DNA from 3 places in the Desulfonatronum zhilinae genome. Region 3 is predicted to be linked to each of the others. Evidence: predicted binding sites of a transcription regulator. Region 3 holds the regulator's gene; each other region holds the start of a gene.
What was found. Region 3 encodes sigma-54, which starts transcription at its own class of promoters, with help from an activator protein. Its sites were predicted from a motif close to CTGGCACGGNNNNTGCTT; they were not measured.

Region 1 (9,792 bases), on a different contig from region 3:
ATTGATGGTATTTTGGATCAAATCGAAAATATTTAAGTTTTCTTTAATTATGCAATAATATGCTCATAAAAAGAATAGTCACTGCTTATTTCTAACGTTGAAGCTTTAAGTAGATCAATTTCCATCAAAGTCATTATTTTTGAATTTCTTAATGCGGACAACGCTTCAATATAATTTAAAAATACATTTTTTTGTTCATTGTTGCACATGCCTGGCATTTCTATAGAAAGGGCATTCAAATCTTGCGCGAGGCAATTTCTAAATATTTCGTTTTTGAAAAAGAATGTATTAATCGCCGCTATAAAAGAATGTTCATCTCCAATAAAATCTACACCTGTTATACTTTTAGAGTATTTAATAATATTTATAAATACATATGCCATATATAACAGTTCAATATATATTATCCCAAAATCTTTGCTTTTTAAAATATAATTTATTCTTTCAATCATTCCATCAAGAAATAAGAAGAAAAAAGCTTCTAATGAATTAGTTTTATTTAATTTATTTATTTCATTGGCCCTAAACCAAGTCCACTGTCGCTTTACCAGTGCAGTTCTTGTAATTTTCCGAATCTGCTTTGCTGTTCTTTCTGGGTTAGAATACAGGAATAAATTCAATCCTCTGACTTTCTTACAAAAGTAATGATCTTCGTGTGTTTTATTTGTATATCCTGACAAGCCACCTGAAATATCCCAGGTATTTTTTTTAAGAATCCATATACCAGCAGTGATAAAATCTACAAAGCCAGTTTCTGTATGTCCATGAAAAAAATTCATATAACGAGATGCAATATCATTCCCTGCTTCACAAATTATTGGGCTTCCAACAAGACCAATTTCTGGCCTTTCAATATGCCGAAGATTTATAGAAAGCCAGTCTGATGGTATTCGTATGTCACAGTCGATTGACAATATATACTGACATCGAGATGACGTTATCCCATGATTCTTTGTAATTGCACATCCCAAATTATTATCATGACGCTTGATAATAACAGGAATACCCATAAAATCTGTAGAATACTTGAATTTTTTACTTGACCCATCATCAACAACTATAATCTCCGATGGCTTGACGAGCCAATCTCGTACAGATTCGAGTAGTTCACTTGCAAGATGACCATCATTGTAGGTATAAGTTACAAGTGATACTTCTTTTTTTTCTGAATAGTTCATATTGTCACAATGGAAGGCTTGGGCTGAATTGATGGGGATGGAATGGTTGTGATTCTTGTAGACCATCACCACGGACAAGCCGGATAGGCCTCCCAATTGTTGTTCCACTGGCCGACGTTCATGGCCAGGTCGCAGGCCAGGATGGTCATGATGGAGGAAACCGGCTCTTCCGGGAGACGGCGGGTGTGGTGGGCGATGATGTAGTCGCGGCGGGGTTGCGGTTCCATGCGTCCGGCGTGTTCCATAATCCAGATGCGCTGGCCGCCTTCCACCTCGTAGATTTCCAGGCGCAGGCTGATGCTGGTCGTTCCCCGCGAGCCGCCGCTGAGAAAGTACGGGATTTCACCCCGGACAATCAGGTCCACGTCCAGGGCCCTGGCCCTGGCCAAGGCTCTGGTCAGCCCCGGCCACGTCGTTTCTTCCTCGTAGATGAAGGAGGGAAAGACCGCGGCTTGGCTCCAGGTTTGCCAGAAAATGCGCCCCAGGGCTCGCCCCAGGACGATGGGGCTGTCCGTGGGTTGGGTGACCTGCATGGGGTAGAAAATGGCTGAAAGCGGGGCTGCCGGAATGTTCTTGGGATAAATCGAAATGATGGGAGGGCCGCGAAAGATCGGGGCGTCGGTGGTCACTTCCTGAGGGCCGATGCGGGGCTCCCAGTAGTTGCCGACCACTCCGACATATTCCCCAGCCTGTCTCGCCAAGTCACATCCGGTGAGTACCGAGAGGGCCAAAGCAAAAAGCATGATCCACGCGCCAAGTCTGTTTCGTTTCCGCGTCATAGAGGCTCTTCTTGTCATAGAGGCTCTCCTTGTAAAAAGGGACTATTGCGGCAAGGAAGAGGCCGTGGGAGCTTCCTTGACGGCTTCAAGCAAATGTTCGCGGGATTCAATCAGATTCTCCCGCAACTGGAGTCGCTTCTCCGGAGTAACGAGTCGAAAATTCGGACGCTCGATGATTTCCTCGAGCATTTGCATTTCCCGTTCGACTTTCATCAGGCGGGTCCGAAGTTGCGGCTCATTGACGCAAAACCGATTCACCGCTGCGGCCAAGGCCCGGACTTCCCGCGAAAGGTCCAATAACGCCTCTGGTTTGGTTTGCTTGGAGACTTCTTGGGAATCCCGGTAATTTGTCCAGATTTGTTTCAGCCAAGAGAGCATGTCGACAATTTCTCCGTTGTCTCGGTTGCAACGTGGTCAGAAAACCGGTGCCCCGCTGCGTTGCGCCATGCTCATGACGATGGCCAGCAGAAGAATGAACGGAATCAAGGGGAGCAACATGGCCAGGAGGACCTTGGCCGTTGTCGTCCGATGAATGTATTTATAGCCCAAAAAGGTGACGACCAGGGACCAGATCGCTCCCACCAAGGGGCCGACGAACGGAATCAGCGTCAATACCATTGGAGCGCTGCCGTAGGTCAGGGCGCGGAATGTTCCCTCGAACCCTCGCGTTGCTCCCCCGACCATATTGAGGCAGGCATGAACCAGCACGGCCATGACGTACAGCAGCATGGTCAGGATGATCGGGTAGCCCACCAGCAGCATCACGGCGCTGAACCCCATGGCCTCACCTTCCCCGGTCATGCTCGATGTCATACCGGTCATATCCCAAAGCATCTGCAAAACGATCTGAAACTCGGCGACCAGCAGGTAAAAAATTAATGGCTTGATCTGGCCGGAGCCCACGGGCATGGCCTGAAAAAACGCCGCGGGCCGGAGCATAGCCCGCTTGATGGTCTCCCAGATGCCGGGAAAAAAGCCGTAAATGTCCAGCCGCTCCCAAGGCACCTCGATCTCGCCGCCCTTGGTGACCTCTTCGGGCTGCTCCGCATCCTGGGCTTCCTGGTGAGGCGTGCCCATGGAAGCGAGACTGTCCCAGAAATCGCCGTTGTCGGAAGGGGCTGCCTTTTCGGATGGTGCTTTTTCGGGCCGCGCTGTTTCGGTGTGGTCGGTCCGTGCCGCTCGCTGGGCAAAATCGCCTCCAGGAGCTCTTTCCGACTCGGTTCGGGCTGATTCTGTTTGGGATTGGTGGGAGTCAGTCTTGTCGAGCGGGGGGGCCGCAAGAAGGGGAGGAGGCGGGAAGGGGTCACCCGCTGTACGGAATTGAAATTTGTGTTTGCACTTCGGGCAGGTGGCGATCTCCGCCCGTTCCGGGATTTTTTCGTCCGGAACGGTCCTGGCGAAGCCGCACTGGGGACAGGTGATTTCCATGGTGTTTCCTCGGGGACAAACGTTCAACAACTTCGTCCATTCCTAGCCCGTCCCGAGGAGAGAAGCAAGCAAGCCTGAAGCCGCCCCCGGCGGCGCGCACGGTTGATTACTTGTAGGCGTTCCTGGCGTACCGCATGGTCGTGCTCGGCGTGTTCATCTCCTGAGCGGCGAACTCCGAAGGGGAAGCGGTCATGGTGGAGGTGGTCGAGGAAAACGTAGTCGGATTCTGGTTTTTGATCTCCTCGAACGCGGATTTCAAACCGGAAAGAATGGTGATCACCTCGTCGATGAGCTTGGGATCCAGTTTGAGATTGGCCATCAGCAACCGCGTGTTGCAGTAGAAATAGAGCTTGTGCAGATTCTCTCCCAGTTCGCCGCCTTTTTGGGTGTTCAAACTGGCTTCAAGTTCGCCGATGATGTCCAGGGCCTTTGAAATCAACAACCCTTTTTGTTCCATATCCCGTTCTTTCATTTTCTGCTTGGCCTGGTTCAAGAAATTAATCGCCCCTCCATAAAGCAACACGACGACGTCTCCGGGGTTGGTCGTGGTGACTTGGGTTTGGAGGTAGGCTTTCGCGGCATTGTACATATTCTTCTCCCGATCTTGAGGGTATCGGACTTGCGACTGAACACCAAGGCGACACTCGGTGTCGCCGGCTTACTTCGTATCCGAACTCAACTGCCCGAGCTGCGACCTTATGGAGGCACCGAGCTGATCGTAATAGCCGAGCAAGGTTTCCAAGCGAGCGAAGCGCGCGCGTAAGTCCCGCTCCATGCGGGTGATGCGACGCTGTTCGAACTCGATCTTTCTGTCGATCCCATCAGTGATGTCGTCGTAGTTCTCTTCCAGAATTTTCAGCGGTCCGGAACTGCTGTCCGTCAAATCCCTGAGAGCGTCTGTAAGCTCAGGGATTTTGCCGTATTTGAGAAAAACCTTGCCAGTGTATTCACCATCAGTCAGATTATCCACCTTGATGACCATACCGGCCTCCGGCTTGCCGCTCATGCCGGTGATTTCTCCGTTGCCGCTATAATTGGCTGGATTGCCGTTGATGGTCACATTGCTGAACATGCCCTCGCTGATCGTATATTTTACGGTGTACTCTCCACCCTTGGTCACTCCGTCGATGCTGGATAAATACCGAAAGTCCTGGGAATCGCTGGAGCCGATGTAGTCGGCAGCAAAAACCCGGGCAAAGGCATCCGGACGGTTGCGCAACGAGTGTTCCAGCACTTCCTCGTCCAGCTTAAGCATGCCGAACATGGGAGAGCCCTGATCGGCATCCGTGGTGATCCCGATCATACCCAGGGAGCTGAAGACGTCGTTGTTCACGTCAAAGCCGATGCCTTTCACGGAGGTGATGGATTTCAGTCGGGAATCGATCATCTGGATGGCGTAGTTGCCGGTCAGGATGGAGCCGTTGCCGCTCTGATCCACTTTGGTCAGCTTGGTGATCTGGGCTCGGACGTCGTTGACCTGATCGACGAACTCCCGGACATTCTCCAGGACCTTTTCATTGTTCACGGCAATGTTCAGCGTGGTTGTTCCGGCTTGACGCAGGTTGAGGGTTACGCCGTCCAACAGGTCGGCTATTGTGTTCGTGGAGCGTTCAATCCAGTCATTCGCATCGGGGGGGAAGCCGTCGATCTTGAGTTTGGAATTCTGCGCTGCTTGGGTTTGACTGAAGTCCCCACCTTCAAAGCCGGGAACGGTCGTGGCGGGGTTAGGGTTAATGGTAATCGTTTTGTTCGCTCCCAGGTCCATGCCCCGAAGCTGCAAGTGGTGCACCCCGTCCGCGCTTTTGATGATGCTGGCCCGAACTCCCGGATTTTCCGGGTCCGTGTTGATCAGGTTGCGCAACCCCTCAAGGCTGCCGCCGGACGGCAGGTTCAACGTCCGTGTTTTGCCGTTGTAGGAATAACTGAACACCCTTGCCGAACCGTCGGTGATGTCCTCCGTTGTACTGGCCTTCGTCGTCGTACTGGTCAGGATATGGTTCTGAGCCAGTTGGTGGACTTCGAGCACATGACTGCCCACCTGGGCCTTGTCCGTGGCAGTGGCCGTGAGCACGTTGTCGTTGACGCTGTCCGCATCCTTGACCATAAACTTGGCCATGGTGTTGATCCGTTGCAAATTGGTCCGCAGGTTGAGCATCTTGGAATTCAGCTCCCGAAACCCCTCCTGCTTTTCCTCCCACTCCTTTTTCCAGAGTTCCAGGCGAGCGGTTTGCCTGCGCTCCAAGTTGATCAACTGCTCGATCATGGTCTTGAAGTCTGTTCCAGACCCCAGGCCGGTAAAGTTGATCGATCCTGATATGAGGGCTTCCGTATCCATGATGTGACCTTGCTGGGAAAAAGTTGCTGGTTCGATTTACCTCATATTTTTTAAAGCAAAGTCGATGCCATCGTACAACTGAGCCGCCATCAGCAAAAAAGGCCGGACCCTAGAACAGGGCCCGGCCTTGAGTGATCAAGCCCCGATTTATGGTTAGCCGCCGATGAGCTGCATGGCCATCCTGGGCAGGGAGTTGGCCTGGGCGAGCATGGCCACGCCGGCCTGGGTCAGAATCTGGCTACGCACGAATGCCGTCATCTCCAAGGCAATGTCCGCATCCGAAATCCGCGATTCCGCAGCTGAGATGTTCTCAGCCTGAATCTGAAGGTTGGTGATGGTGTTCGACAGTCGGTTCTGCAAGGCACCGAGACTGGCCCGGATGTTGTCCTTGGAGAGGATTGCCATTTCAAGAGCTTCCAATGCCTTCTGCGCCCCCTCCTGCGTTGAAATCGAATAGCCGGCATCCTCGTCAAGTTTTGTTTCTCCAATAGTTCCTGAGCTAGTCGTATCGTCAGCTGCGTTTCCAACTCCTAAAGCCGATGCCGTGGCATTGCCGATGGCAATGTAATAATAGTCCTCGGAGCTGTCGTTCGATGGCCCGAAGTGAACCTTCAAAGGACCTGTCGATTTCAGGCCACTCCCATTAAATCCAGTCCCCCAATTGTGAGGGTTGCCTGAAGCCTCATTGCCAGGGGTTCCGGACAGATTTCCATTCAACAAATAAATGCCATTAAATTTTGTCGCACTTGCGATTCGGGTAATTTCCGAGGCCATGGCCTGGTACTCGGAGTCAATGATCAACCGCTGGTCCGAATTGTAGGTACCGGTAGCCGCCTGGGTGGCCAGTTCCTTCATCCGGATCAGCTTTTCGTCGATAACGGCCAAGGCGCCGTCAGCAGTCTGGATCATGGAGATGGCATCGTTGGCATTCCGGACGCCCTGGTTCAACGAGGCGATTTCCGCCCGCATCAACTCACGAATGGCCAAGCCGGCGGCATCGTCGGCACCGCTGTTGATGCGCAGACCGGACGAAAGGCGTTGGGTCGACGTGCCCAGCGCAGCATAGTTGTTGGAAAGGTTTCGGCTCGCGTTCATGGCCATTAAGTTGGTGTTAATACTCAGCATGGTACTTTCTCCTTGGAATATGTTGGCTTCCTTGCCTGGGCGTCAAACCGTCCTTCATGGACATGATCCTCACCCGCCGCGGGTGGGGCCGCCCAGCATTTGACTACTGTATCGACGGATGAAGAAAAAACTTTAGAGAGTTTTCAAAAGACGATGAAAATAATACCAATCGAGAGACTTGACATTTTGCCGACCACGAATGCACTTCACCTGAAAATTTACCTCCGGAGTAACAACAACGGCATATTTGGTTTTGAATTTTTGTGGAACTTTTTTCCTTAAACTGCCAGTAAAGATAAGATTTCACCCTAAATTTTCAAAATTATGCAAGAAATTTGCCAAAAAGCCGACACAATCTTGGGTGCCGGAAAACCTCTCGAAGCCGCAGCGCTTTATGTTGAGGCTTTGCGGAATACCCCTCATGATGCCCGGCTCTGGGTCAATCTCGGTAATGCCTTGGCTGCTGCTGGGGACCGTCAGCGAGCCCTGAACGCCTATGGGCATGCGGTGGAGCTTTGTCCTGACAACGCCATGATGCGCTTCAATTATGGGTCGGCGTTGCTGGATGGAAACGACCTTGACCAAGCTAGGCTTCATCTCGAAGAGAGCGCCAGATTGCAGCCGGACTTTTTCTGGACATTCGAGAGATTGGGGACATTGTACCACCAATTGAACGACAAGTCGGCATCTCTTCTCAGTTTTGACAAAGCCTTGGCAATGCGTCCAGATGACATTGGCCTGGTATGGCGACGTTGTTTGGCGGAACTCTCGATATGTTACGAAAGTGAGTTGCGGCTTGACGAGGCTCGCTTGAACTATAAAAATTACCTGGAATCATTGATAAAAAAGTTCGACCCGACAATCCGGCATATGCTGCATACGGCACTGGACGGAATTCGTGAGCCCCCCTTTTATTTAGCTTACCAGGGACATAATGATGTGGAATTGCAACGTCACTATGGTACATTTATCAGCAATGTCCTGCACGCTGCTCACCCTGCTTGGTGCCAATCCCCAACCATGCCGGCCCCTGAACCGGATGGAAGGTGGCGAATTGGGTTTCTCAGCAAGTATTTCGCGGGCCATTCCGTCTGGAAAATTCCCTTGCGCGGCTGGTTGGAACATCTGGATAGGCGCAGGTTTCGGCTGTTCGGGTATGCCACGGATGATGCCCGAAACTCACCCGCCGCGACGCTTTGCGATAAATTCGTCCACGGAGACCGGCCAGTGGAGGAGATCGCCCGCATAGTGGCGGAAGATCGACTGCATGCCTTGATATTTCCGGAAGTCGGGATGGACTGGAAGACGATCTGCCTGGCTGCGCTGAAGCTTGCGCCGCTCCAGCTTGCCGGAGCAGGGCATCCTCAGACCACGGGGCTTGATAGTATTGATCTGTTTCTCTCCAGCAAGATGATGGAGCCGCCGGATGCCATCCAGCATTATTCCGAAAAGTTGGCTCTGCTTCCCAACCTTTCCTCTTGCAATTACTCACCCCCGTATGCGGAAACTCCCCCCGCTCGAGAAACCCTGGGGCTTCCCAAAAAAGGCATCCTGTTTTTTTGCCCGCAATCCCTTTTCAAGTATCTTCCTCGATTTGACGACATCTACGCCCGCATAGCCGAAGGCGTTTCTGACGCGAAATTTCTCTTTATCCGTCATGAAATCTCGCCGGGAGTCACCGCGTGTTTCAAGGATCGTTTGCGAAAGCACTTCAAGCAACGCGGGCTCGATCCTGTGCGCCACCTTGTTTTTCTCCCAAGACTATCCGCAACCGGATTCGGGCAAATTTGCGGAGCCAGCGACATCTTTCTGGACAGCCTGGAATGGTCCGGCAACAACACCTCGCTGGAAGCCATTTGGCGCGGCACTCCCATCGTCACCATGCCGGGCAAAATGATGCGCGGGCGACACGCCGCGGCGAACCTGACCATGGCCGGACAAACGGCGACAATTTGTGCAAACGTTGAGGAGTACGTGAAGGTTGCCATTGACTTGGCGAACAGCCCCGGCAAACGAAAAATGCTCTCAATGGAGCTGCGCCAAAACAGGGCGGGCGCTTTTGGGGATCTGGAGTGCGTACGGGGGCTGGAGGAATTGCTGGAGATGGAAATCAGGTCGCGGATTTTCTGATGCTGTAAAGCATGGTTTCGAATTCCTGAGCTCGAAGAGCCCAATTGAATTCTTTTTGAAAGTGCAGGGCTTGTCGGTAGAGGTGTTTGGTTAATGCCTTGTCATTGTGAGCCAAACGTTGGCAAAGCTCTGCTGAAAGACTGGCAAAACTTTGGAGGGTTACATTCCCATTCTCGTCTGGCTCGGGGAAGAAACCATAGCCGGAGCATGTCTCAGGAAGGGCACCCAGCGGCGTCGTAACCACAGCGACACCGGCTGCCATGGCCTCCATAACTACTATTGATGAAGTTTCCTGGATAATGCATGGGTAGAGCAGTAGCCAGGATTTTTTTAAAGCATCGCACAGAACCTTCTGGGATACGGCTCCATGGCTAACAATTTGTCTGCATTTCAGAAGCGGGGAAAGACTTTCCGCCCATTTTGAGTGATACAAGAAATTTGATGGAGAGTATATGGAATAGTCTGAGTAAATATGGAACTCAGCTTGAGGTATTCTCTTGTGTAGTAACAAAAAAGATACCAAAGCCTGTTCAAGACCTTTTGATGGAACGCTTATATAGATTATACTCGGGAATTCATGTCGGTATTGATAGCTAAATCTGAAATTATTATTTGTATTGAACCACGGAGATGGTGCATTTCGGAGTACTTTAACAGTATCTGGATTGAGATTTCCAGATTCAATGAAGTGTTCTCGCTGCCAATGACTGACGCAGAGAATTATGTCCCGTGAACCATTCAATAATGCCAAAGGGTTTTCAAGTGGTTGCGTATTCCAAGTGTTGTGTTCCCAGGATACAACAACAGGATAGGAAGA
Region 2 (9,792 bases), on a different contig from region 3:
TATAGCTGAATACTGAAAAAGTCCTTTCTCGGCAGTCCGTTCAATAACCCCAAGTGCAAGGAGCAAAAAATTTCAAGGTCGAAGCGTAATTGTGATACGGGAGAGTTTGAACTTTTTTTCGGTGACGAAGCAATTGGGAGTTTTTCAACTGCTAGCCGGTTTCTCAAGAGGGTCAATGCCAATGAACACCATGAACTACGCATTTCTCTGTTCCGCGCCGCCTCCGCCCAACGGATTGAAGGCGGCGGTGGTCGGGTCCGGGCCGGCCGGGCTGTCCGCGGCCGGATGGCTGGCTTGCGCCGGGTATGAGGTGCATGTCTACGACAAATTGCCCAAGGCCGGTGGACTGCTTGTCTTCGGCATTCCCGGCTTCCGGATTCCGGCCCGGCGCATCGAGGACGCCGCTGAAAAGCTTGCCGAGGAGTACGGCGTGCGGTTCCATTTCTGTACGAAGATCTGCACCCAGGACAAGGTCTGCGAGTCCGGGGATGAATTCGTGGACGAAATGGTCAGTCTGTCCGAACTGCTCCACGAATGCGCGGCCGTATTGATCTGCACCGGCAGTTGGCGACCGCGACGACTGAACATCCCCGGCGAAGACCTGTCCGGAGTCTATACGTCACTGGAGTTTCTCTTTCCTTTGCGGGCCTGCAAGATGACTCAATCCCCGACCCAGACGCCCCTGGTCGCCCCTCCAAAAGTCGAAGGACAACGGGTGGCGGTGATCGGCGCGGGATTGTCCGCGGTGGACGTGGTTCAAAGCTGCTTGCGCCTGGGAGCCGAGGAAATCACCCTGCTCTACCGCAAGACGGTGGACGAGGCCCCGGCCGGACGGATGGAGATCAAGCTCCTGCGTCAGCGCGGGGTGCGTTGGGTGGAACGAACCTCCCCGAAGCGAATCGTCGGGGATGGTAAAGCCCGGCGACTGGTTTTCACCCAAGGCGAGGAAACACGGGAACAGGAGCTGGACGTGGACTTGGTGGTGGCGGCCATCGGCGAGGTGCCCACCAACCCCTTTCCCAGGGAGCTGCGCCTGGAGGACATTTCCAAGGACGGCCATGGCTGGCTGCAGATGACCAAGTTCGAAGGTGTCTTCGTGGCCGGGGACGTGCTCACCGGGCCGTCCAAGATCGGCCGGGCCATTCTCAGCGGCCTGAAGGCCGCTGAGTCCCTGGACGGCTGGATCAAGGCCCATCCGCTGGATGCGGCCCCCCCCAGAGGGGAAATGGCGGGGGAAACGACCGGGGACACGAAGAACAAGGCGTCCCGGAAGGAGGTGGCCGATGTCTAAGTCCAAGAAAACCCTGTACATCGACTACAACCTGTGCATCGGCTGCGAAAGCTGCGAGGCGGTCTGCGGGTACCTGTACGGCCAGCCCCGGATCCACATGACCCGGACCAGCGACGGAATCACCGTGCCCATCAGCTGCCACCACTGCACCAACCCGGCCTGCCTCAAGGCCTGCAACGTCAACGCCTTTTACCAGGACGACGAAGGCGCGGTCATCCTCCAGCCCAAGGCCTGCGTGGGCTGCATGGTCTGCCTCTCGGTCTGCCCCTTTGCCGCCATCTCCCATTCCCGAACCGGCCCAAATCCCGTGGCCAAATGCGATCTCTGCGCCGAACGCCGGGCCAAAGGGATGACGCCGGCCTGCGTGGAAATCTGTCCCTGCGGGGCGATCTTGTTCGGCTCCCCGGAAAAAATCGAGGCCGAACTGCGCCAGCGGGTGGCCGAGGGCATCGTCCAGTCCCACATGCACCCGGAACGGTTCGGCACCCAGGTCGGACTGCGGGCCATGAAAAAATCCGTGAGCGTGGAAGGTTATGCGGCAGGCACGACGAAAAAGGAGGAAGAACAGAACGGTTGACCGATCTTGGCTGATGCCCTGTCTCCGAGGCAATACTCGAAATCGAAATCGCGATCGAAATCGAGGAAATCAGCTGGTCAAAGAATGACGGGGATACCGATTTCGATTGCGATTTCGACCTTGACTCCTTGAAGAAGCACCTTCGCGAACGGATCGTTTATCGGCTATTTCTCCCGCTCCTCAAAACAGCGCGCAATATACCCCGCTGCCCCTTTTGCGTCCAACGGACGGGAAAACATGAAGCCTTGGGCGTTGTCGCAGCGCAGGTCGCGCAGGCAGGACAGCTGTTCCTCCCGCTCCACGCCTTCGGCGATGACCGAGAGCCCCAGAGCCCTAGCCAGGGAGATGATCGAGTTGACGATGTGCGGGTTGCCTTCGGACTGCTCGGTGCCGCTGATGAAGGAGCGGTCGATTTTCAGATGGTCGATGGGCAGTTGCTGGAGATAGCTCAAGGAGGAATAGCCGGTGCCGAAGTCGTCGATGGCGATCCGCACGCCCAGGTCCTTGAGCCGTTGCAGCTCCCGGGCCGTGTGGGCCGGGTCGTGCATCAACACGGTTTCGGTGATTTCCAGCTTCAGGGCTCCCGGCTTCAGGCCCAGGTCTCGGAGCACCTCGGCCACGTAATCCACGATATTATCCCGCAAAAATTGCAGGCAGGAAACGTTCACGCTCATGGACAGATCGGTTCCACCGGGCAGTTCATCACGCCATAAAGCCAACTGGCGGCAGGCTTCCCGGATCACGAACCGGCCCAGGGGCAGGATCAGCCCGGTTTCCTCGGCCAGGGGAATGAACCTGGAAGGCGGCACCTGGCCCATGGTTGGGTGATTCCAGCGCAACAGGGCCTCGAAGCCATCCAGCCCGCCGTCGTCCACGCGAATGATGGGCTGGTAGTGCACGGCCAAGGCTTCGTCGCCCACTGCCAGACGCAGCTCGTTTTCCATGTTCATGGACTCCTGCAGTTCCAGACGCATGGAGCGGTCGAAGAGCAGATTGCCGCAGCGCAATTCCTTGGCCCGGTACATGGCGATGTCCGCGTCGCGCAGGATGTCCTCGGCCCGGGCGTACTCCCCGGAGTGCATGACCACCCCGATGCTGGCCTCGGGCCGGACTTCACCGGAAACCAGCACCAGGGACCGGCGCAGGGTTTCCTCAATCCGCCGGACAATGGTCAGGGCTTCCTCCTCCGAGACCAATTCCTCCAGAATCAGCGCGAACTCGTCTCCGCCCAGCCGGGCCACGGTGTCCATGGACCGGACGCATCCGGACAGCCGACGGCCCACTTCGACCAACAGGTCATCGCCGGCCTGGTGGCCCAGGGTGTCGTTGACCGCCTTGAACTTGTCCAGGTCCACCATGATCACCGCATAATGGTAGTCCGTGCGTCGTTTGCCCCGCTCCACGGCCCGGGCCAGCCGCTCGGCGAACAGGCTGCGGTTGGGCAGGCCGGTCAGGCCATCGTGGAAGGCCTGATGGGTGATCTGCTCCTCAAAGGCCTTACGCTCGGAAATGTCCTGATAAATGAAGACCACGCCCTGAATGGCCCCGCGGACCATCAACGGGAAACCGATCATGGACACCGGAATCAGCCGTCCGTCCTTGTGGCGGCGCTGGGTCTCGGCCTGCATGGAGTTGCCCGAGAGCACGGCGGCGCGGAAGGTTTCCATGTCGGCCATCAATTCCTCGGGCACGATGAAACCACGGATGGAAAATCCGCGAATGTCTTCGGCCCGGAACCCGAAAAGCCGTTCAAAGGCCTGGTTGGCGTTGATCACGTTGCGGTCCATGTCCGTGAGCACGATGGCCTGGGGCGAATTGGCGAACAACTGAGTGAACAGTTCCCGCTGGGTTTCCAGGGCCTCTTCCGCCAGCTTGCGCCGGGTGATGTCCACCACGGTCCCCTCGAAGTAGGCGATATTTCCGCGATCATCGTACACGGCCCGGGCATTTTCCGAAATCCAGATCCGGCTTCCGTCTTTTTTGTAAATCTCGGAGACAAAGTCCCAGACCTCGTGATTCTGGTCCATGACCCGCACGAACTCGTCCCGGCGCAGAGGATCGACGTAGAGCTGCGTCTTGATGTCTCGGAAGGCCCGGATCATCTCCTGGGGCGAGGCATAGCCGTAAATCCGGGCCAGGGATGGATTGACGTCCAGATAGCGCCCGTCCGGGGTGGTCTGAAAAATGCCCTCCACGGCATTGACGAAAATGGAACGGTACTTGGTTTCCGCGTCCTGAAGCATTCGTTCCGCCTGCTTGCGGTCGGAGATGTCCACGAAGATGCACCAGGAAAACCGGCGGCCATCGGCCATGGCAATGGAAAACTGGGAGGCGCAGGTTTCCACGGTCCGGCCCCCAATTGCCCGCCAGCAGACATCGACGCCCTGAAAGGCCGCATCACCGCTCCAGACCCGCTCAGCCTGGACATCAAACCCCGTGCATGGCTGCAATATATCCCGCAACCGCGGTTTCGCCCCCCCGGCGGCACGTGCGCCCAGCGGCCCGAACATCCGCTCGAAAGCGGCGTTGTGGACGACCATCCGGCCCTCCTGGTCGCGCAGAACCACGGCATTGGGTGATCCGGCGAAAAGCTGCAGAAAGGCCTCGGCGCCCTCCAGAAGGTTGGCTTCCATCGCCTCTGGACCGAAGAGAACGGACGCGGTAACGGGAAACGGAGCCAAGGTATCGCCGAAAACACTCCCGACGACGCTTTCGGAAACCCGAACGCCCTCGGCGCTGGATACGGAATGAGTGATTGGATTTGTAAGATTCATGAACATCATGTTACAATTTTGTTTGATTGGTGAGTGAACAGGGCGCCCAAAACCGATCGCCCCTGAAATCGCAAAAGCCGTGGCCTGGCCATGATCCCCGCGGCCCCGTGCGCCGGAAGCGCGGTCGATCCAAGGGCGACACCCGGGCTTCTTTGCAGAGAGCATGCCGAGAAGCCCGGTCTTTCAAAGCCGTAACTACTCAGTACATTTTGTGTCCGCTCTTGCTCCGGCAATCGGTATCGGGGTCGGCGCTTCGCTATCGGAGTCGGAATCGAAACATGAAGAATTTAGAACGCATCCCAGCGTTTTCGATCCCGATTCCGACCCCGGCAACAGAATTACTCTCTGTGCTGAGTAGTTACAAACTCATTCGAATCAGGAGAAATCCATGCCGTACGTGAACATCAAGATCACCAGGGAGGGAGCCACAGCGGAACAGAAGGACCTGCTGATCCGGGGCGTCACCCGACTGCTGGCCGACGTGTTGGGCAAGAACCCGGAGACCACGGTGGTGGTCATCGACGAGGTGGAGACGGACAACTGGGGCATCGGCGGGGTACCGGTCACCGCCCTGCGCCGCAAGCGGAAGGAGGGGTGAAATGGCCGAGGAGACCATTTCCTGGCAAGATTTCGAACGGGTGGAGATACGCGTGGGCACGGTGGTGGACGCACGGCCTTTTCCCGAGGCCCGCAAACCGGCCTACATCGTGGAGGTGGATTTCGGCCCGGAAGTCGGCCGCAAACGGACCAGTGCCCAGGTCACGGACCATTACGCACCGGAGGAGCTCATCGGTCGGCAGGTGGTCGGGGTAACCAACTTCCCGGTCAAACAGATCGGCCCGATCCGGTCCGAATTCCTGCTGACCGGCTTCTATCGACCGGACGGAGGGGTGATTCTGGCCGTACCGGACAAGCCCGTCCCCAACGGGGCCAAGCTGGGGTGAGTGTTGAAACGAGAGGTCACCGACACCCAGTCAATGTCGACCTCTACGCAACACAAATAACCAACCACCAGCTGTAAGCTGGTGGTTGGTTAGTGACTCAACGTTATTGCTTCGGCTGTGCATCAAACGGCACGCCTTGCTCCCGACCTTGTCCATTGGGTTGCAAGCCCTGACCTGGCTCCGACTCTCCCATTGGGGCTTCAGGCTGCATCAATGAACGCTCCTGGGGTCGCTCCTGGGGTCGCTCCTGACCAAGCGGCAGTTCGTACCCCGGAGGGCTTTCTCCAGGCCTGGCCGGTATTTCATACTCCTCCGGGTCCGGGCCGCAAGCAGATCCCAAAAACATCCCCATTGCCAGAATCAACAAGGGAACGGTCTTTTTACCGAACATCAGCGTTCCTCCATTCAGGTTCACTCCGTTCTACTGCATCTGGTCCAGCTTGGACGCCATCTTTTCCTGCAACTCGGTGCTCACCTGCACTTCCTGCATGACCTGATTATACGTGTCCACGTCCAACCCGCTGTCCTGGACGGCCTGGACCATGGCGGCTCCCGCCTGCTCCTGCATTTGCTGTGCGGACTCCGGATCAGTCACCCCGGCCAGGGTTTCCTGCAATTCCATGCGAATCTCATGAATTTCCAGGTATGCGGTCGCTACTTTTTGAAGCTCGGCATCACTAAATTGAGCCGTGGTTCCAGGTTGCTGCATCATCTGCTGTTCTTCGGCTTGACCAGTTTGGGCGTGAACGCCCACGCTCAAGGCCAAAACGAGCAAACAGGTGAGGGTCGATCCGGTCAGCAGCAAAATTAACTTCTTCATCTTCAAAAACCTCCGAAAGAATTTGAGCCGCAAGGTCATCAAGCGGCATCATCCCTTTTTAAGCATGCACCGTGCCAGAACCGAAACAGTCTCCCTCGCAACCACAAGAAAAATTAAAAATACACATATAATACAAGATATTGACGCATGTTGCCAAACGAAGCGGAAACAATGTCCACCCTGATCGTCCTTGAAATGCGCTCATTTGATATGTATAAAAAAGCCACATGTGCAACTTCATCCCAGTCCAAGCTTAGGAGGACCATGCTCCCTCGTATTCCGGCGTTGTCCGACTACTTCAGTCTGCGTACAGCCCTGGTCATCTCCGTCGTCCTGCCCCTGGCCCTGGCCATGGGGCTGACCGGTTACCTGCTCCTGCAGCTCGTGGAGCGAAATATCGAGCACCGGATGCAAAAGGATCTGGAGCTGGTGGCCAGGGCGCTGCAATTGCCGCTCAGCCACTCAATGGAACTGGACCGCAAAGGCAGCGTCCTGAGGGCCGTGGAGTCCGCCTTTTCCATCGGCAGGGTCTACAGTGCGTATGTGTATGATCGGCAGGGGCGCCTGATCGCCTCGGCCGGGCGAAGCGAACCAACGCCGGAGCAGGACCGGCTGACCGAGCTGGCAGCGGACGGCAAACAGCGCGGGGAGTACGGACATGTGGCCGGGCGAGAGGTTTTCTCGTACTTCGTTCCGCTGAGCGACTCCGGCGGCAAGGTCAACGGCCTGCTCCAACTGACCCGGCGAAAAAGCGACATCCAGGAGGATGTCCGGGCTCTTCGCGTCCGCGTCGCACTGGGTCTGGGCTTGGGGTTGCTGGGCATGTCCGGGCTCGTGCTCTTCGGGCACCACCGCGCCCTGGGCCGCCACCTCTCCAGCCTGGGAACCAGCATCTCCAGGGTGACCCAGGGGGACCGGGGCCATCGTTTTTGGCCCCACGGACCAGGGGAAATCGTGACCATCGGTCGGCAATTCAACCGCATGCTGGATACCATTGAAGAGGCCAAGGCCGAACTCCGGGAGCGACGCATCAGACAGGTCCAATTGCAGGCCCAATTGCGTCAGGCCGAAAAACTGGCCGCCATCGGGCAGCTGGCCGCCGGCGTGGCCCATGAACTGGGTACGCCCTTGAGCGTCGTCAGCGGCAAGGCGCAACGCGCCTTGCGCAAGGCCGACCTGGACGCCGGGGTCGTGGAGACGCTGCGCGACATTCGCCGGGAAGTGGACCGTATGGAACACATCATCCGCCAGCTTCTGGATTTCAGTCGCGGAAACGCATTGCGCAAAAAGCCGACCTCCCTGGTGCAACTGATCCGCTCCGCCTTGTCCGCGACAAGCGAAGAAGCCGACAAGCACCGGACTCATCTGGAAACGGCCTTTCCCTTGAACGAAGCGAATGAAGCGCTCCAGATCAACCTGGATGGGGTGCGCATGGAGCAGGCCCTGGTCAACCTGATCCGCAACGCCGTCCAGTCCGCTTCCGGTGGGCGGGTCGTCGTTTCCTGGGGCAGGGAGGGCGACCAGGCGTGGATGCAGGTGGATGACGACGGTCCGGGCATTGCCGATGAAATAAAATCCAAGTTGTTTGAACCGTTCTTCACGACCAAAAGCGTCGGCCATGGCACCGGGCTGGGTTTGGCAGTGGTTCACGGTATTCTTCGAGACCACGGCGGAGGCATCGATGTCGGCAAGAGTCGGCTGGGCGGAGCATTCTTTCGCATCTGGCTGCCCGTTGACCACCAACCCACGATCCGTGTTGAGGAGAGATGAGCATGGCACCGCGCCAAACAGAGCAGAATGTCGGCGGCAGCAAGGTGCTGGTCGTCGAGGACGATCAGTCTTTCGGACAGCTCCTGAGTCAGGAACTGGACGACCACGACCTCACCGCCCGCTGGGTGGACAATGCCGAAAAGGCCCTGGCCGTAATCCAGGAATGGCACCCGGAGTTGGTGGTCAGCGATCTGCGATTGCCGGGAATTGACGGTCTGGAACTGTTGCGACGGGTCAGAAGCGAGGAGATGGACAACCCTCCGGACTTTCTCCTGATCACGGCTTTTGGAAGTATTTCCAAGGCCGTGGAGGCGCTCAAGGCCGGAGCCGAGGACTTCCTGACCAAACCCCTGGATCTGGACCACTTCATCCTGACGGTGGTTCGGGTGTTGAAAAACAGGGCGTTGCGCCAGGAAGTTCAACGCATCCGGGATTATCTGAGCCAGGACGCCTTTCACGGCATGATTGGCCAAAGCCCGGCCATGCGCGGCCTTTTCGAGCAGATCGGCCGCGTGTCCCGAGCCGATGGGCCGGTGCTGATCCTGGGTGAGTCGGGAACGGGCAAGGAATTGGTGGCCAGGGCGGTGCATGCGGCCAGCCCGCGAAAAGGGGCGTTTCAGGCCGTAAACTGTGCCGGCATCCCGGAACAGTTGCTGGAAAGCGAGTTTTTCGGCCACAAAGCCGGCGCCTTTACCGGCGCGGGCAAGGCTCGGCGGGGGCTGTTCGCCGAAGCCGAGAGTGGGACCCTGTTTTTGGACGAAATCTCCGAAATGCCTCTCTTCCTGCAAGCCAAGCTGCTGCGCATCCTCCAGGACGGCAAAGTGCGCCCAGTGGGGGCGGACAAGGAGGAACAGGTCGATGTCCGCACCGTGGCCGCCACCCACCGGGACCTGGAGCAGGAGGTCGAGGCCGGAAAATTTCGCGAGGACCTTTTTTTTCGTCTGGAGACATTCACCCTCAGACTCCCGCCTTTGCGGGAACGCGGTGACGATCTGGAGCTGTTGGCCGGTCACTTCCTGCGTCGATTCAGCATCCAAGTGGACAAGAGCATCCAAGGATTTGATCAAAAAGCCCTGGATATTCTTAAAAACTATTCTTTTCCGGGAAATGTGCGCGAATTGCGAAACGCCATGGAACGAGCCGTAACCTTTTGCGACGGGACCACCATTCTACCCGCGCATCTTCCCAGTCGGATCAGGGACGGCGGCAGCCAGCCGACCTTGCAACCTGCCCCGCTCTTGGCGGCCATGGCCGCGAACGGAGAACATCTGCCCACCCTGGCCCAGGCTGAACAACACTACATTCGCCATGTCCTGGACGCAGTGAACGGCAACAAACGCCGCGCCGCAGCCATCCTCGACATCCACCGCCGCACGCTCTACCGGAAGCTTGAGCAAGACTGACACGAACAGAAGCCCCTGCTGATCCAGCCGGCATCACCTGCCTGTTGGCGGACGTGCTGGCCAAGAGTCCACAGCCATGATGGCCGCAGCCTGGTCCGGCGCGGCCGCGATGGTGAAACACACAGTGGTGCCCTGTCCCAGGGAACTCTCAATCCAGATGAGTCCACCGTGCCGTTCGATGAACTGCTTGCACAGCATCAGCCCCAGGCCGGT
Region 3 (9,792 bases):
TGCAGGTTGCCGATGTTTACGGTGCTCAACGCAAACCCGGCCTGCAAAGCCCGTTGCACGTCGCCGCACGTGGCGAACAGCAGCAGCGTGTCGCCACGTGGGTGGACGACCCGGCCGTGCTCATCCAAATGCTTGGCGATGCGCTCGACCCCGACGAAGGTGAGCTCCACGCCGCTGGGCACGGCCAAGCGGATGATCTCCTGACGCAGATCGTCGGCGGCCAGTTCGTCGTTGACCACGAGAATGTACCTAGCCCCCAGATACGGCACCCAGGCTTCGATGACCTGGCCGTGGACCAGACGATTGTCGATGCGCACCCAGTTCATGATCGCTCCGGCCTACTCCTTGGCCACCTTGCTGCGCAGAATATCCCCGGCGACGACGATTCCCTGGGATCCGGCCGCCTTGGCCTCCTTGGCCAGTTCGGCCAGGGACAGCTTGCGCGAACCGAGCACGCGCAGCAGCATGGGCAGGTTCACGCCGGTGATCACTTCCAACTGATGCTCGCTTTTGTTCAGCAGCGACAGACTCAAATTGGTCGGCGTCCCCCCGAACATATCCGTCAGAATGACCACCCCGGGACCGTGATCCGCGCTTTTGACGCTCTTTCTGATCTCTGTCAGGGACTTTTCCACTTCCTTGGTCACATCCACGCTGACGAAGTAGCAATCCTGCTGAGGACCGAGAATCAGCTCCGCGGCCTTGAGCAAGTACGCGCCGTACTCCGTATGCGTGACCAATACGACTCCAATCACCGCATGTTCCCCCAAAAAACCGAAATCCGCTGCTATCCCAGATTCAGGTGACGATGTTCAATGGTAACGGAAAATCCGACGGCCGTCAGCGCGGCCGACACGGCCTGGGACACGGCCACCGAGCGATGCCGCCCTCCGGTGCATCCCAGGGCCATGGTCAACCGATACCGGCCTTCCACCGCGTACAACGGCAACAGATACCGTAAAAAATCCTCGAACCGACCGATAAAGTCCTTTCCCGGGTCGTCCCCCAGCACGTAGAGGGCAATGGGCTCGTCCAGACCGGACAGGGGGCGCAGTTCCGGGTCGAAGTAGGGATTGGGCAGAAACCGCAGATCAAAGACCAGATCCGCCTCCAGAGGAACGCCGTACTTGAAGCCGAAGGAAATCAAGTGAATGCGCATCCCTTCGCCGAGTTTCTGATCCAGGGGCCATTTCTCCTGAAACACCCGTCGCAGGTCGTGGATGGAAAAATCCGACGTATCCACCACCAAGTCGGCGTGCTTGCGCAACCCCTCCAGCATGATCCGCTCACGGAAGATGGCCTGGTCCAATCCCATGCCCTGGGCTTCCAGGGGATGCGGACGGCGGGTGGTGGCGTAGCGCCGGATCAGCACGGCGTCCCGGGCCTCCAGAAAGACCAGTTTCGGACACATCCCGGCCAGGTCCATCCGCTCCACGAACTGCTCCCATTGCAGGGCGAAGTCCGGTTGGCGCACATCCAGCCCCAGGGCCACCCCGGCGTACTGGTTCAGCTTCATCTCCTCGGACAGGGTCAGCAACTGTCCGGCCAGCCCGGCCGGCAGACCGTCCACGCAGTAGTACCCCAGATCCTCGAAGACGTTCAGGACCGTACTTTTTCCGGCCCCGGACTGTCCGGTGATCATGACCAGGGAGAGTTCGCACGGTTTTCGCGGTTGGTCTGCGCTCATCGCGGTTTGCCTTTTGGGGTAGGGGCACGGCGCGCCGTGCCCCTACGGTGTGGACGAATAAAATACCATCACGCCGAACTGAGGGCGTCCCAGAAAAGCTCCTTGTCCTGGGCCGTGAGAAAGGCATGCCGAAAGGTCTCGTCCTTGAGCAGCCGGGTGATGGACGCCAGGATGCGCAGGTGCATTCCGGCGACCTGTTCCGGGGCCAGGACCATGAAAAAAATATGGCACGGTTTGCGGTCCAGGGCGTCGAAATCCACGCCTTCGGAACTGCGTCCGACCACCAGCACGATCCTGTCCAGCCCCTCCAGCTTGCCGTGGGGAATGGCCACTCCTTCGCCGATGCCCGTGCTCCCGAGACTTTCCCGGTCCTTGAGCACCCGAAAGGCCGCCTCGGCATCCAGACTCGGCACGTTTTGGGCCAGCACGGCGACCAATTCCGCCAGCACTTCCGTCTTGTTCCTGGCTTGCAAATCGGGGAGCAGCAAGTCCTTGCTCAAGAAATCCTTGAGGACCATCGACTAGATACCCGGGTCGATCAGACCGAAATCGCCGCTTTTCCGGCGGTAGATGACGTTGACGCGCTCGATGTCCGCGTTGAAGAAAACCAGGAAATCGTTGCCCAGGGCTTCCAATTGCATGGCCGCCTCGTCCACGGACATGGGCTTGGGCTCGAAATTGTCGGTTTCCGTGATGGTCTGGGCCCGCTTGCCGGTCTCGTCCTGGGTAAAGGTGATCACGTCCACCCGCGCGGACTGGCTCTTCTGACCGCGACGATGGTCCTTGTTCTTCTCTTTGGTCTTGCGCACCTGAGCCTCGAGCTTGTCCAGGACCAGGTCGATGGTGGAGTACATGTCCTCGCTTTCGGTGGTGGCGGAGAAATGCATGTCCTTGCCCGTGAGGATCACCTCGGCCATATGCCGATACTTTTCCACGGAAAGGTTGACGGCCAGTTCGCCCTGATCTTCAGGACGCAGGTAACGGTTGATTTTATTGAAACGCTCGCCGGCGTAGCCCTTGAGGTGATTGGACGGCTCGAAATTCTTGAAAGTAAAAGTTATTTCCATGCGACACCTCCGAAGTAAAACGGGTTCTGGGTTGGTTTGAGGTTGTTCGCTCCGTTGGGAGCATCCGGGATGGCTAAAAAATGGCCTTGCGCTTGGAAGACGACTCGATGTTCAACGCCATGCGGTACTTGGCCACGGTACGGCGGGCGATGTTCACGCCCAGGGACTTTTTCAAAAGTTGCGAGATCAGTTCGTCGCTGAGCGGACGCTTGGGGTCCTCTTCGGAAATCAGCTTCTTGATCTCCGCCTTGACGCTTTCCGAGCCGGCCTCCGACCCGTCGTCCATACCCAGGGCGCTGTTGAAGAAAAATTTCAGTTCATACGTTCCATGGGGCGTGCTCATGTATTTGCTGGTCGTGATCCGGCTGACCGTGGACTCGTGCATGTTGATGTCCAGGGCCACATCCTTGAGGATCATCGGCTTCAGATGCGTCACCCCATGGCGAAAAAAATCAATCTGGAACCGGACGATGCTTTCGGCGACCTTGTGCAGGGTCCGCTGGCGCTGGTACAGGCTTTTCATCAACCAGTGAGCGGATCGGACCTTTTCCTGAATGTAGTCCCTGGTCCCCTTGTCGTGAACGGACAGCTCCTTGGCGTAGGCCTCATTGACCATCAAACCCGGTATCTCGTCCTCGTTCAGAACCACGATGAAATCGCCGCCGTGCTGGAGGATGTAAACGTCCGGGCTGGTGAACTGAGGATCATCGGAGCCGAAGCTCTTGCCGGGCATGGGGTCCAGGCGCTGGATGCAGTCCAGGTAGTGTTTGATTTCCTCCATGGAGAGCTTGAACTTCTTGGCCAACGGCTTGTAGCGACGTTTTTCCAGCTCCTCCAGATGATCCTTGACCAGGGAGACCAGAATCGGGTCGTCCAGCCCCAGTTCGTCCATCTGGACCAGCAGGCACTCCCGCAGGTTCCTAGCGCAGACCCCCACGGGGTCCAGGCGTTGCATGATCCGCAGGATCCGCTCCGCCTCCTCCGTCTCGCAGCCGGCCATGGCGGCGATGTCCTCAATGGATTCGCAAAGATACCCCACGGCATCCAGGTTGCCAAGGATCACCTCGCTGACGGCCAATTCCCGCTCCGACAAGGCCGAAAGCCGCAACTGCCAGGAAAGATGGCCGATCAGCGTGGACTTGCCGGCCAGCCGGGCCTCGAAACTCATGCCCTCTTCCGGGACTTCCCAGTCCCGGCCCTGGATCTGTCGACTGATGCTGGAAAATTCTCCCAGGTAGTCCTGCCACTCCGAATCGTGAAGCTGCCGGGGCTCCTCGACGTTGACGGACTGGAACCGATCCTCGGCAGGGTCTTTTATCGGGGTCTCCACCGTCTCATCGATGCCTTCCGGCGCGATCTCCAATACGGGATTCTCCAGCAATTCCTGCTGGATGCTTTCCACCAGCTCCAGCCTGGAAAGCTGAAGCAGCTTGATGGCTTGTTGCAGTTGGGGGGTCATCACCAACTGCTGCGTCAACTTCAGTTGCTGGCGCAGTTCAAGAGCCATGTCGCGTTTTCGCCTCCATGACCGGGCTGACCGGTTGGAACGCCAATCCCGATTGTTGATCAATCATAAGCAAAAGTCCTCACCGAGGTAAACTTTCCGAGCGATGGAATCGGCCACGATGGCTTCCGGAGACCCTTCAAAAATGGCCCGTCCTTCGAAGACGATGGATGCTCTGTCGCAAATCTTCAGCGTTTCGCGGACGTTGTGATCCGAAATCAACACACCGATCCCCCGCTCCTTGAGGGACATCACGATCTCCTGGATGTCGTCCACGGCCAGGGGGTCGATACCCGCGAAGGGTTCGTCCAGCAACATGAATTTCGGATTCCGGATCAGGGCCCGGGCGATTTCCAGACGGCGGCGCTCCCCGCCGGAGAGAAACATGGCCTTCTGGTCGGCCAGTTTGGAGATGCCCAGTTCCTCCAGCAGGGCCTCGGCCTTTCTGCGCTGCATGGCCGGGGTGAAGTCCGTGTACTCCAGGATGATCCGCAAATTCTGCATCACGGTCAGCTTTTTGAAGACCGAACTCTCCTGGGGCAGGTAGCTCAGCCCCAGCCGGGCCCGCTCATGCAGCGGCCAAGTGGTGATCCGCTTTCCGTCCAGGTCCACCACCCCGCTGGTGGGCTTGATCACCCCGACCAGCATGTAGAACGTGGTGGTTTTCCCGGCTCCGTTGGGACCTAAAAGGCCGACGATCTCCCCCTGCTCGACCCGGATGGAAATATCCCGGACCACCTCTTTCTGGCCGAAGCTTTTGCGCAGACTCTTGCCGGAGAGAAGGGCCTTCACCGCGCCCCCTGTTCCCGAGGCAAAAGAAACATTCCTTCCACTCGACGATCGGTGCGTCCCTGCACATCCACCTCTCTTTCTTCAACATTGAGCGTGATCACGTTGCCTTCCAACCGGGTCCCGCCTTCTTCCACCCGGGCGTTGCCTTCCAGACGCAGGACGCTCTGGTCCACCCAATAGGTGGCCATGTCGCCGTGGCCGACACGGTCCTCGTGCTTCAGAAAGACCTGGCCAAAAGCGATCATTTGTTCAATGTCCACTTGAGCTTCCATGTCCTGTTCCGGAGCCATGCCCTCGGGTCGAGCCTCCCGGGGAAGGGTTCGCAAAAGCACTACCAGCCGCTCCGAACGGAGCTGAAAATTCGGCCTGTCCACCCGCACGTCCCCCATGAACTCGATCTGGTGATCGCGATGGGAGTAGCGCAGCCGCTCGGACGTGATCCGCGTCGGGATGGCCTGCTCTTCCGCCGAAGAACTCCAACCCGGAAACAGGAACAGCGCCACAAAAACGACCGGAAACGTGACCCGCAAAAGCCGGGTCAATGAAAACCGAGTTTCCATCTACAACCCGTGTCCGAAACTGTCTTTGGCAATGATCACTTCCACTCCGCCCTCGGCGTTGACCACCCAGGTGTGCAGGTCAACGTCGCCCCGCTTCGAGCGCAATTGCAGTCCTTGGCGGTCCAGGAGGATGTCACCGTGCAGAAAAATGGTTTCATCCACCTGAACGAAAACGGCCTCGTCGGAATTGAGATACGTCGGACCATATTCCATATGCACTCCGGACCAAAGCCGGATATCGCTGGTGGCCTGATCCACCTCCCCCAGGGGGGCGCTGACGATCACGGGAATGTCCCGACCATCCAGACTTTTTACGATGGTCGGGGCGTTGAGCAACACCATCTGTTGGCCTTGGTCGTAGGACGCGGACAGAGCCCGCAGGGTCCACAGGGTTCGCCCCTCCTGGCCCAGGCGCATCTCCACCCCGCTCATGCTCACGTCCGTGTCCGCTCCGCCGGCGATGGGACCGACGGTACGCCGCTCCTCGGGTGCATCACCGGAAAAGAAATATAAACCAAGCACGAACAGGATCAACGCTCCGGCAATGACTTTCCGACGCACGCCTCCTCCCCTTTGAATCGATAAAAAATGGAGAGTACAATCTTTGCAAGAGAAAATCGAGTGCCGATTTTCCTTCGAAATCGTTCACAAAAATACAACCGCCGCGTATCGACGGCCTGAAACTCCGACGCAATACCGACCAACGCCTATAGACGCCCCTGACCATGTGGTCAAATCAGAACTGGAATCGGAAGGAAAAAGGAACTCCTCCACACCTTGACCCTTCGGCGATCACGGACCTATTCTCTCCAGATGAACAGTTCGGAGGAGCATGATTCGGCGGCGAACACCACGAAGGTCGGACAGGCCATCCGGCTGAACAAGGCCCTGGCCCGGGCCGGGCTCTGTTCCCGCCGGGCCGCGGACGATCTGATTCTGGCCGGAGCGGTCATGGTCAACGGAACCGTGGCCGCCTCGCCGGGAATCCGCGTCGATCCAGCCGTGGACCATGTCCGGGTCCACGGACGCGAGATCCGCCTTGGTCCAGTCCAGCCGTCGGACCACCTCTATCTGGTCCTGCACAAGCCTCCGGGCGTCGTCACCACGGCCCATGACCCCCAGGGCCGCACAACCGTCCTTGATCTGCTTGCGCCGGACATCCGTGGTCGTCGCCCTTTTTCCGTGGGCAGACTGGACCTACTTTCCGAAGGCCTGCTTCTGCTGACCACGGACGGAGAACTGGCCCTGCGCATGACCCATCCCCGCTGGGAACACCCCAAGGTCTACCATGTCCGCGTTCGTGGCCGGGTCACCCCGGAAAAACTGGCGACCATGCTCAAGGGGATGCGCCTGGCCGAGGGGGACCAACTCGCGCCGGTCCGGGCACGGGTCATCGAGGACCGCTCACCCCGAGCGCCGGACAACGCCGTAACCCTGGAGATGACCCTCCGCCAGGGGGTTAATCGCCAGATCCGCCGGATGTGCCGCGACCTGCGGCTGCACATCGTCCGCCTGCGACGCGTCTCCCAAGGGCCAATCCGCCTGGGCGACCTCCCTCCCGGCGCGATCCGACCGTTGACCGGCCGGGAACTCAAGGCCCTGCGCGCTTCCCTTGACCTCCCTCTTGACCCTGTCCTTGCCCTCCACCGGGAGCCCTCATGATCCATCTTTTCTTCTGCCCGCAAATGACCGAAACGGCCCTGCGCATCCACACGGCCCACCCGGATCGGATCACCCTGGGTCGCATCGACTGGTCCTATTTCCGAGACGGCTTTCCCAACCTGCGCATCGAGAACGCGCCCGGGCTGCGCAACCGCGACGTGGCTTTCCTGAGCACCCTGACAACCCCCGCGGAGATGTTCGCCCAACTGGCCGTGCTCTTTGAGCTGCCTCGCTACGCGGTGCGCTCCTTCAAGCTGATCCTGCCCTATTTTCCCACCGGAACTATGGAGCGGGTGGAGGAAGAAGGCCAGATCGCCACGGCGGCCACCCTGGCCCGCCTGCTCTCGGACATTCCTCTGACCATGTCCGGTCCGGCCCAGATCGTGATCTACGATATCCACGCCTTGCAGGAACGATTCTACTTTTCCGACAGCGTAATCCCCAGGCTGGAAACGGCGATCCCTCTGCTCAAGGACCGGGTTCGCGACGAGCCCGACCTGTCCATCGCCTTTCCGGACGAGGGTGCCTGGAAACGCTTCGGTCGCCTGTTTCCGGAATTTCCACAGATCGTCTGCCTCAAAGCCCGCCGGGGCGATCGGCGCGGAGTCCTGATCAAGGAAGGCGACCCGGTGAATCGGCACGTGCTCATCGTGGACGACCTGATCATGTCCGGCGGGACCCTGATCGAATGCAAGAACCTCTTGTTGGAAAAAGGAGCGGCCCGAGTCAGCGCCTTCGCCACACATGGCGTCTTCCCCAATTGTTGCTGGCACCGCCTGGAGGACGAGAGTTTTGAGACGATCTGGATCACGGATTCCTGCCCGGAACAGGCCGAGGCCGTCCACAGCAGGCCGCCGTTCCAGGTCATTTCCCTGGCCCCGGATATTGCCAGAATCGTCCTTGAACCGCTATGAACCCAACCTTTGCCCCGCGAACTCTTGAACCGTTGGACCGTGAACCGTTGAACCGTTGAACCCGCCTCCAAGGAGCCCTTGATGATTCCCAATGATCTGCTCTACACCTCGTCCCATGAATGGGTCCGCGTCACCGACCAGGAAGCCCTGATCGGCATCACGGATTTCGCCCAGTGCCAGCTTGGCGACATCACCTTCATCGAACTGCCTTCCCTGGGCGACACCGTTGTTCAGGGCCGGGAAATGGGGAGCATCGAGTCGGTCAAGGCGGCCAGCGAGTTGAACAGCCCGGTTTCCGGGACCGTCGTCGAAGTCAATGCCGAGTTGGACGGCGCGCCGGAAAAAATCAACCAGGACCCTTACGGCGCGGGCTGGATGATCCGAGTGCGGCTCAGCGAGCCTCCCCAGGGCCTGCTGTCCCCCGAGGAATACAAAGCCATCGCCGAGTGTAGCGACGAGTAGAATAAACCATGCCCTACATTCCCCACACCCCGGACGAACAGCGCCGCATGCTGGACATCGTCGGCGTCGCCGACATGGACGCCCTGTTCGCGGAGATCCCCGAGGCCCTGCGGCCCAAAAGCTTCGACCTGCCGGAAGGTCTCGGCGAGCACGAGGTCATGCGGCACCTGGAAACTCTGGCGGACAAAAACAACACCCGGCTCGTTGGGTTTCTGGGCGCGGGCTTTTACGACCACGCCATTCCCGCCGCGGTGGATTTTCTGACCTCCCGCGGCGAGTTCGCCACGGCCTACACTCCCTACCAGCCGGAGGCCTCCCAGGGGTCGCTCCAGGCCATATTCGAGTACCAGACCGCGGTCTGCCGCCTCCTGGATATGGAGTACGCCAACGCCTCGGTCTACGACGGGGGGACCGCCCTGTACGAGGCCATGATGATGGCCGTGCGCCACACCAAACGCCGCAAGATCGTGGTGGACGAGTGCGTCAACCCCATCTACCGCAGGATGCTGGATTGCTACACGTCCAACCTCCATCTGGAGATGACCGTGGTCGCCCACCGGGAAGGCGGCTCGAACCAGAAAGCCTTGTCCGCGGCGATGGATACCGATACCGCGGCGGTCATAGTCCAAAACCCGAACTTCTTCGGGTCCCTGGAGGACTTTACCGGTCTATTCACTCATGCCCGGTCCCTGGGGGCCCTGAACATCATCTCCGTCTACCCGCTGATGCAGGCCGTCCTGAAGACGCCCGGGGCCATGGGCGCGGACATTGCCACGGCCGAGGGACAGAGCCTGGGCCTGCCCCTGAGTTTCGGCGGGCCGTATCTGGGCATGATGGCCTGCACCAAGGCCCTGATCCGCCAGATGCCCGGCCGGATCGTCGGGCGAACCACCGACTCCCACGGCCGAACCGGCTACGTCCTGACCCTCCAGGCCCGTGAGCAGCACATCCGCCGCCAGAAAGCCACTTCCAACATCTGCTCCAACCAGGCTCTCTGCGCCCTGCGCGCCATCACGTATCTTTGTCTGATGGGCCCCCAGGGGCTGGCCAACACCGCCACGCACTGCTCCGAACTGGCCCACTACGCGGCCAGACGCCTGCTCAAGCTCCCCGGCACCGAACTGCTCAGCCAGCGCCCTTTTGC

Region 1: a site for sigma-54 is predicted at 5,774-5,791, ahead of fliD (flagellar filament capping protein FliD). Genes of this name have one in related genera too.
Region 2: a site for sigma-54 is predicted at 6,467-6,484, ahead of AC559A_RS12255 (DUF4168 domain-containing protein). Genes of this name have one in related genera too.

What each region holds. Positions count from the first base shown of each region.
Region 1 is NZ_FXUJ01000017.1:43,604-53,395, reverse strand. Features, by position in the region: gene AC559A_RS13595 (glycosyltransferase family 10 domain-containing protein) at 1-36, shown strand, start outside; gene AC559A_RS13590 (glycosyltransferase family 2 protein) at 48-1,286, opposite strand; gene AC559A_RS13585 (hypothetical protein) at 1,244-1,957, opposite strand; gene AC559A_RS13580 (hypothetical protein) at 2,000-2,335, opposite strand; gene AC559A_RS13575 (YIP1 family protein) at 2,372-3,034, opposite strand; partial or broken gene AC559A_RS13570 (zinc-ribbon domain-containing protein) at 3,293-3,385, opposite strand; gene fliS (flagellar export chaperone FliS) at 3,492-3,974, opposite strand; gene fliD (flagellar filament capping protein FliD) at 4,044-5,720, opposite strand; gene AC559A_RS13555 (flagellin N-terminal helical domain-containing protein) at 5,874-6,845, opposite strand; gene AC559A_RS13550 (O-linked N-acetylglucosamine transferase, SPINDLY family protein) at 7,203-8,975, shown strand; gene AC559A_RS13545 (glycosyltransferase family 4 protein) at 8,956-9,792, opposite strand, start outside.
Region 2 is NZ_FXUJ01000015.1:1,057-10,848, reverse strand. Features, by position in the region: gene AC559A_RS12285 (FAD-dependent oxidoreductase) at 176-1,291, shown strand; gene AC559A_RS12280 (4Fe-4S dicluster domain-containing protein) at 1,284-1,868, shown strand; gene AC559A_RS12275 (sensor domain-containing protein) at 2,033-4,501, opposite strand; partial or broken gene AC559A_RS12270 (tautomerase family protein) at 5,028-5,240, shown strand; gene AC559A_RS12265 (tRNA-binding protein) at 5,242-5,586, shown strand; gene AC559A_RS12260 (hypothetical protein) at 5,690-5,977, opposite strand; gene AC559A_RS12255 (DUF4168 domain-containing protein) at 6,008-6,406, opposite strand; gene AC559A_RS12250 (sensor histidine kinase) at 6,671-8,176, shown strand; gene AC559A_RS12245 (sigma-54-dependent transcriptional regulator) at 8,179-9,579, shown strand; gene AC559A_RS12240 (sensor histidine kinase) at 9,613-9,792, opposite strand, start outside.
Region 3 is NZ_FXUJ01000008.1:97,952-107,743, reverse strand. Features, by position in the region: gene AC559A_RS08545 (PTS sugar transporter subunit IIB) at 1-326, opposite strand, end outside; gene AC559A_RS08540 (PTS sugar transporter subunit IIA) at 339-740, opposite strand; gene rapZ (RNase adapter RapZ) at 788-1,687, opposite strand; gene AC559A_RS08530 (PTS sugar transporter subunit IIA) at 1,756-2,205, opposite strand; gene hpf (ribosome hibernation-promoting factor, HPF/YfiA family) at 2,209-2,754, opposite strand; gene rpoN (RNA polymerase factor sigma-54) at 2,828-4,261, opposite strand; gene lptB (LPS export ABC transporter ATP-binding protein) at 4,325-5,050, opposite strand; gene AC559A_RS08510 (LptA/OstA family protein) at 5,047-5,610, opposite strand; gene AC559A_RS08505 (LptA/OstA family protein) at 5,611-6,171, opposite strand; gene AC559A_RS08500 (pseudouridine synthase) at 6,424-7,272, shown strand; gene AC559A_RS08495 (phosphoribosyltransferase family protein) at 7,269-8,186, shown strand; gene gcvH (glycine cleavage system protein GcvH) at 8,268-8,648, shown strand; gene gcvPA (aminomethyl-transferring glycine dehydrogenase subunit GcvPA) at 8,657-9,792, shown strand, end outside.